3 regions of the Sphingopyxis indica genome follow, and region 3 is predicted to be linked to each of the others. Evidence: predicted binding sites of a transcription regulator. Region 3 holds the regulator's gene; each other region holds the start of a gene.
The links. Region 3 encodes LexA, which represses DNA repair genes until DNA is damaged. Its sites were predicted from a motif close to GTTCCNCNCTTGTTCT; they were not measured.

Region 1 (5,061 bases), 930 kb from region 3:
CGCGGCTTTTGCCGTAACGAGCGTCGCTTTCCTCTTCCTCCTAGCTTGCGTGGCTCTCTCGCCGCTCGGCGCGACGGTGATCGGAGGACCCGGTGCGACGCCGTTGCTCGGTCGCTGGCGCTGGTTTGCCGTGACCTTGTGTACCACCATCGCGACCGGCATTCTCTTCTGGGGCGTCGCCGAGCCGCTTTTCCATCTCGACGATCCGCCAGCGATGCTCGGCCTCGCGCCCGGCAGCGACGCCGCGGCGACCTTCGCCATGTCGACGATGTTCCTGCACTGGACGCTGACGCCCTATGCGATCTACACGGTCCCGGCGCTCGCCTTCGCGATCCTCTATTATAATCGCGCCGAACCCTTCAGCCTGTCGTCGCTCTTCGTTCCGCTGATCGGCAGGCGCGCGCACGGATTGACGGGCACGGCGATCGATATCGTCTGCCTTTTCGCGCTGGTCGCGGGCATGGCGGCCTCGCTCGGCGCCGGAATATTGGCGCTCGCGGGGGGCATCGAAGGGATTGGCCGCTTTTCGGGTGGTGCGACGCTGCGCTGGACGATCGCGGCGGCGATCGTGGGCACCTTTGTCGTCTCAGCGGCCTTGGGCCTTCAGCGTGGCATCACGCGGCTGTCGCTGCTCAATATCTGGCTGTTCTTCGCGGTTTTGCTCTTCGTCCTCGTCACCGGACCGACCGGGCGCCTGCCGGTTCTGGGCGGAGAGGGCGCGGCCGACTATGCCGCGACCTTCCTGCCGCGCAGCCTGGGTCTCGACGTCGATGCCGACTGGCACCGGCAATGGACGATCTTCAACTGGGCCAACTGGTTCGCCTGGGCGCCGGTCACCGCGCTGTTTCTCGGCCGGCTCGCGGTCGGCTATACGGTGCGCGCCTTCATTGCCGTCAACCTGCTCCTTCCCGCCCTGTTCGGCGCGGTGTGGATGGTCATCATCGCCGGCACGACGATCACGCTCGACCAGCAATCGGGAGGCAGCCTTTATGCAGTGCTCACCCGCGTCGGTCCCGACCCGCTGCTCTACCGGCTGTTCAGCGAGCTCGGCGGCGGCCTTCCCGTCCTCGCCCTGCTGATCGCGGCAATCTTTCTCTCCTATGTGACAGCCGCCGACAGCAATGTTTCTGCCATGAGCGCGCTTTCGACGCACGGCATCTCGCCCGAAACGCCCGAAGCACCGCTTTGGGTCAAGATCGTCTGGGGCGCCACCATCGGCCTCGTCGCGATGATCCTCGTCGCGGCAGCGGGCCTCGACGGCATCCGCATGATGTCGGTGCTGGGCGGCTTTCCTGCGCTGTTCGTGATCGGCGGCGCCGCGCTGTCTTTGCTGGCGATGGCGGTGCGGGGACAGCATCGCGCCGCCCCCGCCTCCGCCGAATAGCTCACCTTACCAGATGCGGGTCCGCGCCTCGGGCTTCAGATAATATTTGGCCTCGGGCGTGACGTTGAACGCCTTGTACCAGGCGTCGACGTTGCGCGTCGGGCCGATGATGCGCCAGCGCGCCGGGCTATGCTCGTCGCTCGCCACCTGCTGCTTGATCGCGTCCTCGCGCGCCTTGTCGCGCCACGCCTGCGCAAAGGCGAGGAAGAAGCGCTGGTCGCCGGTCAGTCCGTCGATCACCGGCGCCTCCTTGCCGCCGAGCGAGCGGTGATAGGCGTCATAGGCGATTTCGAGCCCTGCGAGGTCGGCGATATTCTCGCCCATCGTCAGGTCCGGATTGATGAAGGCGCCGGGCGCCGCCTCATAGGTTGCATATTGCGCGCCGAAACCCTTCGCCTGCTCCTCGAAGCGCCGGGCATCGGCGGGTGTCCACCAGTCGCGCACCGCGCCGCTTGCGTCGATCTTGCGCCCTTGATCGTCGAAACCATGGCTGATCTCGTGGCCGATCACCGCGCCGATCGCGCCATAGTTGACCGCGTCGTCGACTCCCTCGCTGAAATAGGGCGCCTGCAAGATACCCGCCGGGAAGACGATCTTGTTTTCGAGCCCGCCATTATAGGCGTTCACTTCCTGCGCGTTCATCGCCCATTTCTTGCGGTCGACGGGCTTGTCCAGATCCTCCAGCGCATAGGCATATTCGAACGCGGCGCTGCGCTCGACATTGCCATAGAGATCGGCGGGATCGAGCTTCAGCGCCGAATAGTCGCGCCACTTGTCGGGATAGCCGACCATCACGTCCATCCTGTCGAGCTTGGCGAGCGCGGCCTCCTTGGTCGCCGGCGCCATCCAGCTGTTGCCGCGGATGCGGTCGCCCATCGCGAGTTTCAGGTTAGCGACCAGCGCTTCCATCTTGGCCTTGGCGCTCGGCGGGAAATATTTCGCCGCATATTCGCGCCCGACGAGCTCGCCGAGGCTGCCGTCGACCAACGTCAGCCCGCGCTTCCACCGCGGACGCAGCTCGCTCACGCCGCTCATGACTTTCGTAAACTCGAATCGGTTGTCGACGAACGCTTTCGACAAATAGGGCGCCGCATTGTCGGCGACGTGAAAATCCTGCCACAGCTTCAGCGTGTCGAGCGGGGTCTTCGCATAGAGCGCCGCAATATCCCTGATCGCGGTATTTTCATTGACGATGATCCGCTTCTGCGCCGGGATCTGTGCGCCTTCGAACCAGGCGTTCCAGTCGAGCCCGGGCGCATAGGCGGCCAGCTCGGCCGCCGACATCGGGTTGTTGATCTTGCCGAGGTCGCGGCGGTCGGCGATCGGCCAGCTCGCCTTCGCAATTTCCGTTTCGAACGCCATTATTGTGTCGGCCGCCTTTTCGGGCGCCGGATTGCCGATCAGCTTCATCGTGCGCACGATATAGGCGCGATAGGCGTCGCGCTGCGTCTTGAACTGGTCCGACAGATAATATTCGCGGTCGGGAAGCCCGATCCCGCCCTGCCCCAGCCACAGCACGTTCGTCGTCGGATCGTCGGTGTCGGCATAGGGGCCGCCGCCGACGATGCTGTAACCGAATGCCCCCTGCGAACGCCCCATGAAGCGCGCCATTTCGGATTTGTCCTTGATCGCCGCGACGCGTGCGAGGTCGGCCTTGAGCGGCGCCGCGCCGAGCGCTTCGACGCGCGCTTCGTCCATGAAGCTCTGATAGAGCGCGCCGACCTGGCTGGTCGCCGGCGCCTGCGTCACCAGCGCGCGGAGCTGGCGCTGCGTCAGGTTATAGACGTCGTAATCGACCCCTGCCGACGCCTGATCGGCCGGAATTTCCGTATTCATGAACCAGGTGCCATTGGCGTAGCGGTCGAAATCGTCGCCCGGCCTGACCGACGTATCGCGCGCGTCGAGATCGACGCCCCAGTTGCCGAATTTGAGCGGTGCGAGCGATCCGGTATCGGCCGCCGCTTCGGTCGCGGGCGCCGCGTCCGACTGCGCGAGCGCGGCGGGGCCGGCGAGCGCGAGCGACGCCGCCGACAGGAGCAGGAAATATTTCATCGAATGTCCCCGTTTGATATTGCGATGGTCCGGCATGTGACGCGCAGGGTGCGCCCGCACGGCCTTTCTGGCAAGCGTCGGAAATGCTTCGACGAACGGCGCTCGGGCCGCGCCGGCATCTTGCGCCGCGCCGCCCGGTGCCCCATGTTTCGGGTCATCGCGCAGCCTCTTGCGCATCAAGAACAAATCTGGAACACACCCCTCCCATGAGTCTGACCCACATCTCGGTGCGCGGCGCGCGCGAGCATAATCTGAAGGGCGTCGACGTCGACCTGCCGCGCGACAGCCTGATCGTCATCACCGGCCTGTCGGGAAGCGGCAAGTCGAGCCTGGCATTCGACACCATCTATGCCGAAGGCCAGCGCCGCTATGTCGAGAGCCTGTCGGCCTATGCCCGCCAGTTCCTCGAGATGATGCAAAAACCCGACGTCGAGCATATCGACGGCCTGTCGCCCGCGATCAGCATCGAGCAGAAGACGACGAGCCGCAACCCGCGCTCGACGGTCGCCACCGTCACCGAAATCTATGACTATATGCGCCTGCTCTGGGCGCGCGTCGGCATCCCCTATTCGCCCGCGACGGGCGAGCCGATCAGCGCGCAGAGCGTCGCCGACATGGTCGACCGCGTGAAGGCGCTGCCCGAGGGGACGCGCGCCTATCTGCTCGCCCCCGTCGTGCGCGGGCGCAAGGGCGAGTATAAGAAGGAGCTCGCGCAGTGGCAGAAGGAAGGCTTCACGCGCGTTCGCATCGACGGCGAGTTTTACGAGATCGAGGACGCGCCGGCGCTCGACAAGAAATACAAGCATGACATCGAGGTCGTCGTCGACCGCATCGTCGTGCGCGAAGGCATCGAAACGCGGCTCGCCGACAGTTTCGAAACCGCGCTCAAGCTCGCCGAGGGGCTGGCATATGTCGATCTTGCGGATACGACGGTGGCCGAGGCAATGTCCCCCTCCCGCTTGCGGGAGGGGTTAGGGGTGGGCGCGAGCGAAGCGAGCCCTGCCAGCGGCGACCCCACCCCCGACCCCTCCCGCAAGCGGGAGGGGGGAATGGCAGGCGCCGGCATCCCCGCGAACCGCATCATCTTTTCCGAGAAATTCGCCTGTCCCGTGTCGGGCTTCACCATCGCCGAGATCGAGCCGCGGCTGTTCAGCTTCAACGCGCCGCAGGGCGCGTGCCCGGCGTGCGACGGGCTCGGCGAGCGGCTCGAGTTCGACCCCGAACTCGTCGTCCCCAACCATGCGCTGAGCCTGAAGAAGGGCGCGGTGGTGCCGTGGGCGAAATCGAATCCGCCCTCGCCCTATTACATGCAGGTGCTCGAAAGCCTGGCGAAGGCCTACGACTTCGACCTCAATACGCCGTGGCAGGACCTGCCCGGCGGGGTGCAGCAGATCATCCTCTATGGCAGCGGCGGGATGCCGGTCGAGCTGACCTTCAAGGACGGCCGCCGCACCTATACGACGCACAAGGCGTTCGAGGGCGTCATCGGCAACCTCAACCGGCGGATGCTCCAGACCGAGAGCGCGTGGATGCGCGAGGAGCTGGGCAAATATCAGACCGCGCAGCCGTGCGAGACGTGCCACGGCGCGCGGCTGCGCCCCGAACCGCTCGCGGTTAGAATCGCG
Region 2 (5,061 bases), 1.9 Mb from region 3:
GGCTGCTGACGACCTTTCCGGATCCTGCGATCGTCGGAAAGGATGCGCTCCTTGCCAGCATCGCCTGGGAGAACGAGTTTTGGCAGGTTTGGAGCGTGCCGCTGATGTACGAGGCCAATGGGCGGTTGCTGCCCAGCCTGTCGGCGGTCCTGGCGAACAAGCGCGCAGATCGGCCCGTCAAATTCCGGGTCGATCTTTCCTATGACGTGTCGACCATCACCGAATATAGCGCAATCGATCTTTTGGACGGCACGGTTGGCGCCCGCGAGCTCGCAGGAAAGGACGTCATTTTCGCAAACACCGCGTCGGTCATGCCCGATCAACATTATCTGCCTGGGCATGACTTCGTGCCCGGCGCCTATATTCACCTGATAGCCGCCGAAACGCTCAAACGCGGCGATCCCGTCGATATCGGCTGGCTGCCGGGGCTGCTCGCTTCGATTGCGGCGATGCTGTTCGTCCTGCTCACGCCACTCCAGCGTCGATTCGCATGGATGGCCGCCGGTATCGCAGCCCTTCTTGTTGCGGGCGAAATTCTGTTGAGCTTGTCGCTTGTGACTGCGTCGGCCGGAGCGGGTCTGTTCTTCGTCGCCCTCGTCAGCACTCATGTATCGCGCAAGCGCCGGCATTTCTCGGCGCAGCGCGAAAACCCCGTCTCCGGCCTCCCAAACTTCGAGGCACTGCGCAGTCAAACGCCGTTCGGCAGCTCAACGATCATTGCCGCCAAGCTCGTCAATTTCGAGGATCTCGCCGCCTTCCTGCCCGGTGAGGGCAGCCAGCAACTCATCGACCAGGTCGCGCGCCGCCTGACGCTCGCGTGCCACGGGACGCAGCTCCATCACGATCTCGACGGTACGTTCGCCTGGCTCGTTCCCTATTATCAGCACAGCCAGATCGAGGGGCATCTCGCCGGCCTCGCGGCACTGTTCAACGCGCCGCTGACGATCGGCGAGTTCAAGATCGACGTCGCGATCGCCTTCGGCGTCAACGACGAGTTCGAAGGATCGAATGCGCAGCGGCTTGCCGCCGCGCTGGTTGCCGCCGAAAAGTCGATCCGCACGCGCGCGCTGTGGACCAAATATATGCCGCGGCAAAAGGACGATGCCGGCTGGCAATTGAGCTTTCACTCGCAGCTCGAGGATGCGCTCGCCGGCGGCGACATCTGGGTCGCCTTCCAGCCGCAATATCAGATCGCGACCGGCCGCCTCGTCGGCGTCGAGGCGCTCGCGCGCTGGACGCACCCGACGCGCGGGCCGATCCCGCCCGACGAATTCATCGTCCAGGCCGAAAAGAGCCAGGACATCTATCGCCTGACCTTGTTCGTGATGGATCAGGCGATCCGCTCGGCGGCGCAGCTGCGCGACCGCGGCCTCGCGATCAACATGTCGGTCAACCTGTCGGCGGCGCTGCTTGATCACAACGACCTCGTCGGCACGATCCGCGTGATGCTCACCGCGCATCATCTGCCTGCCGAATGGCTGACAATCGAAATCACCGAAACCGCGCAGATCGAAAACAGCCGTCAGGCGCGCCAGACGCTCGCGCAGCTCCGCCGCGCCGGTATCCGCCTGTCGATCGACGATTATGGCACCGGCCAGTCGAACCTCGAATATCTGACCGAGGTCGAGGCCGACGAGATCAAGATCGACAAGCGCTTCGTGATGACGATGCGCGATTCGCAGCGCAACTTCGAAGTGGTCAAGTCGACCATCGACCTGGCGCACCGCCTTGGTGCCGTCGCGGTCGCCGAAGGCATCGAAGATGCTCCGACGATGGCGCTGCTCGAGCAGCTCGGCTGCGACGTCGGTCAAGGTTATCATCTTGGGAAACCGCAGCTTTTCTCCGATCTCGCATCCAGCCTCCTGACCTCTCCGCACAGCCGTACCGCGTAACTGCCAATTTGGTTACGAATTGTTAAGGTTAAGACTCGCTTTACCTTATCTGTTAAGGTATATGGTGTGTTAACTGTCCTGCTTTCGACAGTGCGCATCAGGAGACAAGCAATGGGCTGGTTTTGGCGTTGGATGGGCGGCGGTGGCACCGTGAGCGGTGGTTCGTCGGCCTAAGCCTCCAAAGGATTAGATAAAGGGCCTCGGCATCGCCGGGGCCCTTTTTCGTTGCGCCGGCCGGGACGCCCTGCGCCGCGTCCCATCCACAAGATGTGGTGAGCACCGCCCCAACCGGTCGCCGCCCACCCGATTTTTTTTGCGCTCCCGGCCGCACCGCGCCGCGTCGCCGACACCCGCAGAAAGCCGCGCCTTCGTCCGGCGAAGCGCCCTTCATGCGCGACGAAACGAATCGGAATAGCGACGAGTCGAGTCCCCGATCTGTCATTTACCGTCTTGCATCGACGCGCCGACGTGGCACTATAGGTGGTGGGTCAGCCGAAGGGGGCACCCCAAGCATTAGTATTTGGCCGGAAATGGCGGAATTCCGTCGCCCATCGCATATGGGCTGCGGAAAGACCCTTTCGCGCCCAAAAAAAGTCCCACGCGGGGGGCGGAAAATGTTAGGCTGGGGCTTCGCCCTACGAGTCGAACAAGACGGGAACATCTCGCGCGGCGGCGCGCGGCAGGAAACGGGGTGAAGCAATGGATTTTCGGGAAACGGACCGGGTGGAGACGAACGACGTGGCGACGATGGAACTGGCGAAGAACGACGCGCCCGAAGCGACCGAATCGAAAAGCGATTCGAGCCGCGACGCGGCCAAGCCGAACGACGGCGGCGAGCCGAAGGTTCACGCGCGCCGGTTCGCGGTCGAAACCGACGAAAGCCGCGACGCGCTGCTTACCGATTTCGGCAAGGAAACGCTGAAGGATCGCTATCTCCTCCCCGGCGAATCCTATCAGGATCTCTTCGCGCGCGTCGCCTCGGCCTATGCCGACGATGCCGAACATGCGCAGCGGCTCTACGACTATATCAGCCGCCTGTGGTTCATGCCCGCGACCCCCGTGCTGTCGAACGGCGGCACCGGGCGCGGCCTGCCGATCAGCTGCTACCTCAACAGCGTCGACGACAGCCTCGAGGGCATCGTCGGCACCTGGAACGAGAATGTCTGGCTCGCGAGCCGCGGCGGCGGCATCGGCACCTATTGGGGCGCGGTGCGCGGCATCGGCGAGCCCGTCGGCCTCAACGGCAAGACGAGCGGCATCATCCCCTTCGTCCGCGTGATGGACAGCCTGACCCTCGCGATCAGCCAGGGCTCGCTGCGCCGCGGCTCGGCCGCCTGCTACCTCGACATCTCGCACCCCGAGATCGAGGAGTTCCTCGAGGTGCGCAAGCCCTCGGGCGACTTCAACCGCAAGGCGCTCAACCTCCACCACGGCGTGCTGCTCACCGACGAGTTCATGGAGGCCGTCCGCGACGGCGCCGAATTCAACCTGCGCAGCCCCAAGGACGGCAGCGTGCGCGGCACCGTCGACGCGCGCAGCCTGTTCCAGAAGCTCGTCGAGACGCGCCTCGCGACCGGCGAACCCTATATCATCTTCATCGACCAGGTGAACCGCATGATGCCCAAGCATCACCGCGACCTGGGGCTGAAGGTCACGACCTCGAACCTCTGCTCGGAAATCACCCTGCCGACCGGCCGCGACCATCTCGGCAATGATCGCACCGCGGTCTGCTGTCTCTCCTCGCTCAACCTCGAAACCTGGGACGAGTGGAACGGCGACAAGCGGTTCATCGAGGACGTCATGCGCATGCTCGACAACGTCCTCCAGGACTATATCGACCGCGCCCCGCCCGAAATGGCGCGCGCCAAATATTCGGCGAGCCGCGAACGCAGCGTCGGCCTCGGCGTGATGGGCTTCCACAGCTTCTTGCAGGCGCGCGGCCTGCCGTTCGAGGGGGCGATGGCGAAATCGTCGAACCTTCGGATCTTCAAGCATATCCGCAGCCAGGTCGATCAGGCGTCGATGCTGCTCGCCAAGGAGCGCGGCCCCTGCCCCGACGCCGCCGATCAGGGGGTGATGGAGCGCTTTTCGTGCAAGATGGCGATCGCGCCGACCGCGTCGATCAGCATCATCTGCGGCGGCACCAGCGCGTGCATCGAGCCGATCCCGGCGAATATCTATACCCACAAGACGCTGTCGGGCAGCTTCGTGGTCAAGAACCCGCACCTCGAGGCGCTGCTCGTCGACAAGGCGAAGAACAGCGACAGCATCTGGAACTCGATCCTCGAAAAGGGCGGCAGCGTCCAGCACCTCGACTTTCTGACGCAGGACGAAAAGGACTGCTTCAAGACGAGCTTCGAGATCGACCAGCGCTGGCTACTCGAACTCGCCGCCGACCGCACCCCCTATATCGACCAGGCCGCGTCGCTGAACCTCTTCATTCCCGCCGACGTCGAGAAATGGGACCTGCTCATGCTCCACTATCGCGCGTGGGAACTCGGGATCAAATCGCTCTATTATCTCCGCTCGAAATCGGTCCAGCGCGCCGGCTTCGCGGGCGGGGTCGAGGCCGACAACACGCCCGAGGCGGCAAAATTCGAACTCGCCGCGGGGAGCACCGACTATGACGAGTGTCTGGCCTGCCAGTGACCCGTCGCCACTCCCTCGTCACCCCGGACTTGATCCGGGGTCCACGCGAAGGAGCGCAACCCATCGATGGATTCCGGCTTTCGCCGGAATGACGAACAAGATTTGACCCGAGGATAGACCGATGCCTTTGTTGGAAGCCCGCAAGACCTACAAGCCCTTCGAATATCCCTGGGCCTATGATTTCTGGAAGCGCCAGCAGCAGATCCACTGGATGCCCGAGGAGGTGCCGCTGGGCGAGGATTGCCGCGACTGGGCGCAGAAGATCAGCGATCACGAACGCAATCTGCTCACGCAGATCTTCCGCTTCTTCACCCAGGCCGACGTCGAGGTGCAAGATTGCTACCACGACAAATATGGCCGCGTGTTCAAGCCGACCGAGATCAAGATGATGCTGACCGCGTTCAGCAACATGGAGACGGTGCATATCGCGGCCTACAGCCACCTGCTCGACACGATCGGCATGCCCGAGAGCGAATATGGCATGTTCCTCGAATATGACGAGATGCGCGCGAAGCACGAC
Region 3 (5,061 bases):
GCCCGCGCCGCGAGAGCCGGCGCCGCAGGGATCGGGGGTGCCCCTAGCATGGCAACATGGCCGCTTCAAACGCCCATTGCCGGGGCGCCGATGCGGGCGCCGCGGCGGATCGCCGATTGGGTCGAGGCGCGGCTCGACGCCGACCGCGAACGGATCGCGCTGTGGCTGCCCGTCGCGCTCGGTGCGGGGATTGCGAGCTGGTTCGCCTTGCCGCGCGAGATCGACTGGATCGGGCTGCTCTTGCTGCTCGGCGGCGGCGCGCTCACCGGATGGCTGATCGGCTGGCAGCGGCGCTTCGGGCGCGTCGTCGCGATCGGTTGCGCCGCGGTTGCGGCAGGGTTCCTCCTGATCTGGGCGCGCGCGGCGTGGGTCGCGGCGCCGGTGCTCGCCTGGCCCGTGACGACGCAATTTTCGGCGGTCGTCGAAAGCGTCGAACCGCTGCCCGCGCGCGGGCAGGTGCGGCTGGTGCTGCGCCCCGCGGGGCGCCGCGACCTGCCGCCGCGACTGCGCGTGACCTTGCGCGGCGAGCAGGGCCGGGGAATCGTGCCCGGCGAGGCGATCGCGCTGCGCGCGCGGCTGATGCCGCCGCCGACCGCAGGCCTGCCCGGCGGCTATGATTTCGCGCAGCGCGCCTGGTTCGACCAGATCGGCGCGGTCGGCACGGCGCTTGGCGAGATCGCCCGCGCGCCGGGCGCCGGGGAAGGGCGGCCGCCGCTGCGCGCACGGCTGAGCGCGCATATTCATCAAGCGGTGCCGGGATCGCCCGGCGGGGTCGCCGCAGCGCTCGTCACCGGCGATCGCGGCGCGATCAGCGACGACGATGCCGAGGCGATGCGGCGCAGCGGGCTTGCGCACCTGCTGTCGATCAGCGGGCTGCACGTCACCGCGGTGGTCGGTTTCGCGATGCTGCTCGCGATGCGTCTGCTTGGCCTCAATCGGCGGCTCGCGCTTGCGGGCCATGTGCTGCCGCTCGCGGCGGCGGCGGGCGCGCTGGCCGGTGCGGGTTATACCTGGCTCGCGGGGGCCGAGGTGCCGACGCTGCGCTCGCTGATCGCCGCGCTGCTCGTGCTCGCGGCGTTCCTGCTCGGGCGCGAGGCGATCACCTTGCGCCTCGTCGCGGCGGGGGCGCTGCTCGTGCTGGTCTGGCGGCCCGAGGCGCTCGTCGGACCGAGCTTTCAGCTCAGCTTCGCCGCGGTGACCGCGATCATCGCGCTGCACGAGAGCCGCTGGATGCGCGATTTCGTGGGCCGGGGCGACGAGCCGTGGGTCGTGCGCTTCGGCCGCGGCATCGCGGGGTTGGTCATAACCGGGCTCGTCGTCGAGGTCGCGCTCGCGCCGATCGCGCTTTTCCATTTCCACAAGGCGGGACTCTATGGCGCGCTCGCCAACGTCGTCGCGATTCCGCTCACGACTTTCGTCATCATGCCGGCGGAGGCACTGGCGCTGCTGTTCGACGCGGCGGGGATCGGTGCGCTCTTCTGGTGGGTCGCCGGACAGGCGCTCGCCGCGCTGATCGCGCTCGCGCATCACGTCGCGGCGGCGCCGGGCGCGGTCGCGGCGCTGCCGATCTTTCCCGCCTGGGGTTTCGCGCTCGCCGTGCTCGGCGGACTGTGGCTGCTGCTGTGGCAGCGGCGCTGGCGCTTTGCCGGGCTCCTCCCTCTGCTCGCCGGCGGCGCTGCGCTGCTCGCGCAGCCGCGTCCCGATCTGCTGGTCAGCGGCGACGGGCGGCACATCGCCGCAGCGGTGCCGGGCGGCGGCTATGCGCTGCTGCGCGGGCGGGCGGGCGACTATGTGCGCGATGCGATGGCCGAGGCGGCGGGGGTCGACGAACCGCTCGGCGCGCTCACCGATCTGGACCATGTGGCGTGCAACCGCGATTTCTGCCGCTGGCGCCAGCGCGGGCGCACGATCCTCGCGCAGCGCGGCTACGACCGCATCGACGGCGCGGCGATGGCGCCCGCCTGCGCTGCGGCCGATGTCGTGATCAGCCACCGCTGGCTGCCGCGCGAATGCCGCGCACGCTGGCTGACGGTCGACCGCGACAGCCTGGCCGAAAGCGGCGGGCTCGCGCTCTATCTCGGAAGCGCGCCGCAGGTTGCCACCGCGCTACGCCGCGGCGACGAACATCCGTGGCGGCGCCCGCTTGCGGTCAGTGGTAACGACGAAGCAGTCCCGACAAACGCCCTTGCACCATGACGCGCTCGGCCTCGTAGCGCTGCGGCTCGTAGGAACTGTTCGCCGGGTCGAGCCGGATCATCCGGCCCTCGCGGCGGAAATATTTGAGCGTCGCGTCCTGCCCGTCGACCAGCGCGACGACGATGTCGCCCTCGCGCGCCGTGTCGGCCTTCTGGATCAGCGCATAATCGCCGTCGAGGATGCCCGCCTCGATCATCGAATCGCCCGAGACCTCGAGCGCATAATGATCGCCCGCACCGAGCAGCGCCGCGGGGACCGCGAGCTGGTTGTGATCCTCGAACGCCTCGATCGGCACGCCCGCGGCGATGCGGCCGTGGAGCGGCACTTCGACGATGTCGTTCGCGGCGACCGGCTTGAGCGCCGGCGGCGCCTTGCGCAGCGGGGTCACATTGTCGCGATGGTCGTGCATCGCGCTCTTCGCGCCCTCGGGGAGCCGGATCACCTCGAGCGCGCGCGCGCGATTGGGCAGGCGGCGAAGAAAACCCCTTTCTTCCAAGGCACTTATTAGACGGTGGATGCCCGATTTCGACTTGAGGCCCAGCGCCTCCTTCATCTCCTCGAACGAGGGCGAGATGCCGCTTTCGTCGAGTTTCTGCTGGATGAAGTGGAGCAGTTCATGCTGCTTCGCGGTCAACATCGCTTAGGTCTCCATGCTGCCATATCCGGACATATGGAGAACGATAGAGGAACAGAGCGGAACTTGTCAAGCGATGGCGATATAGTCCGCCGGCTCGCCCGCCGCGCGCGCCGGGGCGCCGATGTCGCGGATCACCAGCGCGTTGGCGCCGCCGAGCGGGAAGGTGCGGCCGCTGTCCTGCCCGTCGAACAGATGCAGTGCGCCGCGATCGAGCCGTGCGCGCAGATAGTCGCGCCGCGTCTTGCCCGGCCCAAGCGGCTTTGCGAGCGGCGCCGAGAGGACCGGCGGCAGCGGCGCCGCCGCGCCGGCGAGATGGCGGACGAGCGGCAGGAGAAACAGCGTCGCGGTCACGAAGGCCGAGGCGGGATTGCCCGGTAGGCCGAGCAGCAGCGCGTCGCCGAGCGTCCCCGCGATCAGCGGCTTGCCGGGTTTCATCGCGACCTTCCAGAAATCGACGCGGCCCCCGGCGTCGCCGAGCGCGCCCTGCACATGATCGTGGTCGCCGACCGACGCACCGCCGACGGTGACGATCACGTCGTGATGCCGCGCGAGATCCTGAAGCGCTGCGGCGATCCGCGCGCGCGCATCGCCGACGTGAAGCGGCAGGCCGGTGCGCGCGGGTTCGCCCGCGAGCATCGCGGCGAGCATCACGCCGTTGCTGTCGGGGATCTGGCCGGGCGCGAGCGGGCGGCCCGGTTGCACAAGCTCGTCGCCGGTGGTCAGGATCGCGACGCGCGGGCGGCCGCCGACGTGCAGCTGGCTCGCCCCGCTCATCACCGCGGCGGCGATCGCGCCGGGGGTGAGGCGGGTTCCGGCGGCGAGCAGCCGCTCGCCCGCGGCGAAATCGCTCGCGCGGGCGCGGACGTGCTGGCGCTCGCGGATGGCGTCGGAGGTCGTGAGTGCCAGCCGCCCGCCCTCGGCCGCGACATCCTCCTGAATGACGACGGTATCGGCGCCTTCGGGAAGCATCGCGCCGGTGAAGATGCGCATCGCTTCGCCCGCCGCCAGCGCATGGGCGGGCGGGCCGCCCGCGGCGCTTTCGCCGGCGATCGTCCACGGCCCGGGCAGATCGGCACAGCGGACCGCATAGCCGTCCATCGCCGACAACGGCGCGGCGGGCTGATCGCGCAGCGCGACGACATCCTCCGCCAGATAGCGGCCGAGTGCGTCGCAAAAAGCGACATTCTCGCCCGCAAGCGGAGGCCGAAGCGCGAGCAGGCGCGCCTGCGCCTCTTCGACGGGGAGGAGCGCGCTCATTCGGCGCGCCAGTCGCCCGAGCGGCCGCCGCTCTTTTCGAGCAGGCGGATATCGCCGATCAGCATCGCGCGGTCGAGCGCCTTCGCCATGTCGTAGAGGGTGAGGAGCGCGACGGACGCCGCGGTGAGCGCTTCCATCTCGACCCCCGTCGGGCCGGTCGTTGCCGCGGCCGCGCGCACCGAAATGCCGTCCTCCTCCCACGCGAAATCGACCGCCACGCTGGTCAGCGCGATCGGGTGGCAGAGCGGGATCAGCTCGGCGGTGCGCTTGGCGGCCATGATCCCGGCGATGCGCGCGGTCGAGAGTATGTCGCCCTTGGGCGCGTTGCCGCTGCGGATCGCGGCGAGTGCGTCGGCGGACATCGCGATACGCCCCCCGGCGACGGCGCGCCGTTCGGTCGCGGGCTTGGCGCCGACGTCGACCATATGCGCCGCGCCGCTGTCGTCGAGGTGAGTCGGTTTGCTCGTCATCGCCGCGGACCGAAGCAATGCGCGGCGCGAAAGGCAAGGGGGGAGGAGGCAAGCCTCATGCTTCATTCCATGTCGGTCGTGCGGCCGATTGCGCTCGACGGCTGGAATCGACCGGTTGCTGCCCTATTTATCATCGTCACCCCGGACTTGATCCGGGGTCCATGACTTCGGCGCTGCTGTGGATCCCGGATCAAGTCCGGGATGACGAAAGAGAGCAGGCGAACGTCCGCGTCCCACCCCATTGCCACCACACTACAACCGCCACCGAACGCATTTGCTTCGCCTGTATTGCAAGTGTAATACGGCCGCCGGCATGACCGCGTTCGACCATCCGCTTTTCACCTCGCCGCCGCCGCCGGCCGAGGAAGTGCCGCTCGTCCCGCCGGGCGAGGGGGCGTCGGGCCCCGAGTCGCGGTGGCGGCGGCGGTTGCGGTGGGCCGGGCGCGGTTTTGCGGGGCTTGCGCTGCTGTTCGTGGTGCTCGTCGCATGGCTCGCGATCAC

Region 1: uvrA (excinuclease ABC subunit UvrA) is a predicted target of LexA. The motif match lies at 3,616-3,631, and genes of this name have one in related genera.
Region 2: KNJ79_RS04480 (ribonucleoside-diphosphate reductase subunit alpha) is a predicted target of LexA. The motif match lies at 2,536-2,551, and genes of this name have one in related genera.

Annotation. Positions count from the first base shown of each region.
Region 1 covers NZ_CP076394.1:2,421,893-2,426,953, forward strand. The annotation lists gene KNJ79_RS11555 (BCCT family transporter) at 1-1,384, shown strand, start outside; gene KNJ79_RS11560 (M13 family metallopeptidase) at 1,391-3,436, opposite strand; gene uvrA (excinuclease ABC subunit UvrA) at 3,643-5,061, shown strand, end outside.
Region 2 covers NZ_CP076394.1:967,208-972,268, reverse strand. The annotation lists gene KNJ79_RS04485 (EAL domain-containing protein) at 1-1,892, shown strand, start outside; gene KNJ79_RS04480 (ribonucleoside-diphosphate reductase subunit alpha) at 2,592-4,541, shown strand; gene KNJ79_RS04475 (ribonucleotide-diphosphate reductase subunit beta) at 4,663-5,061, shown strand, end outside.
Region 3 covers NZ_CP076394.1:3,356,823-3,361,883, reverse strand. The annotation lists gene KNJ79_RS15660 (ComEC/Rec2 family competence protein) at 91-2,196, shown strand; gene lexA (transcriptional repressor LexA) at 2,150-2,833, opposite strand; gene KNJ79_RS15650 (molybdopterin molybdotransferase MoeA) at 2,900-4,090, opposite strand; gene moaC (cyclic pyranopterin monophosphate synthase MoaC) at 4,087-4,560, opposite strand; gene KNJ79_RS15640 (transglycosylase domain-containing protein) at 4,874-5,061, shown strand, end outside.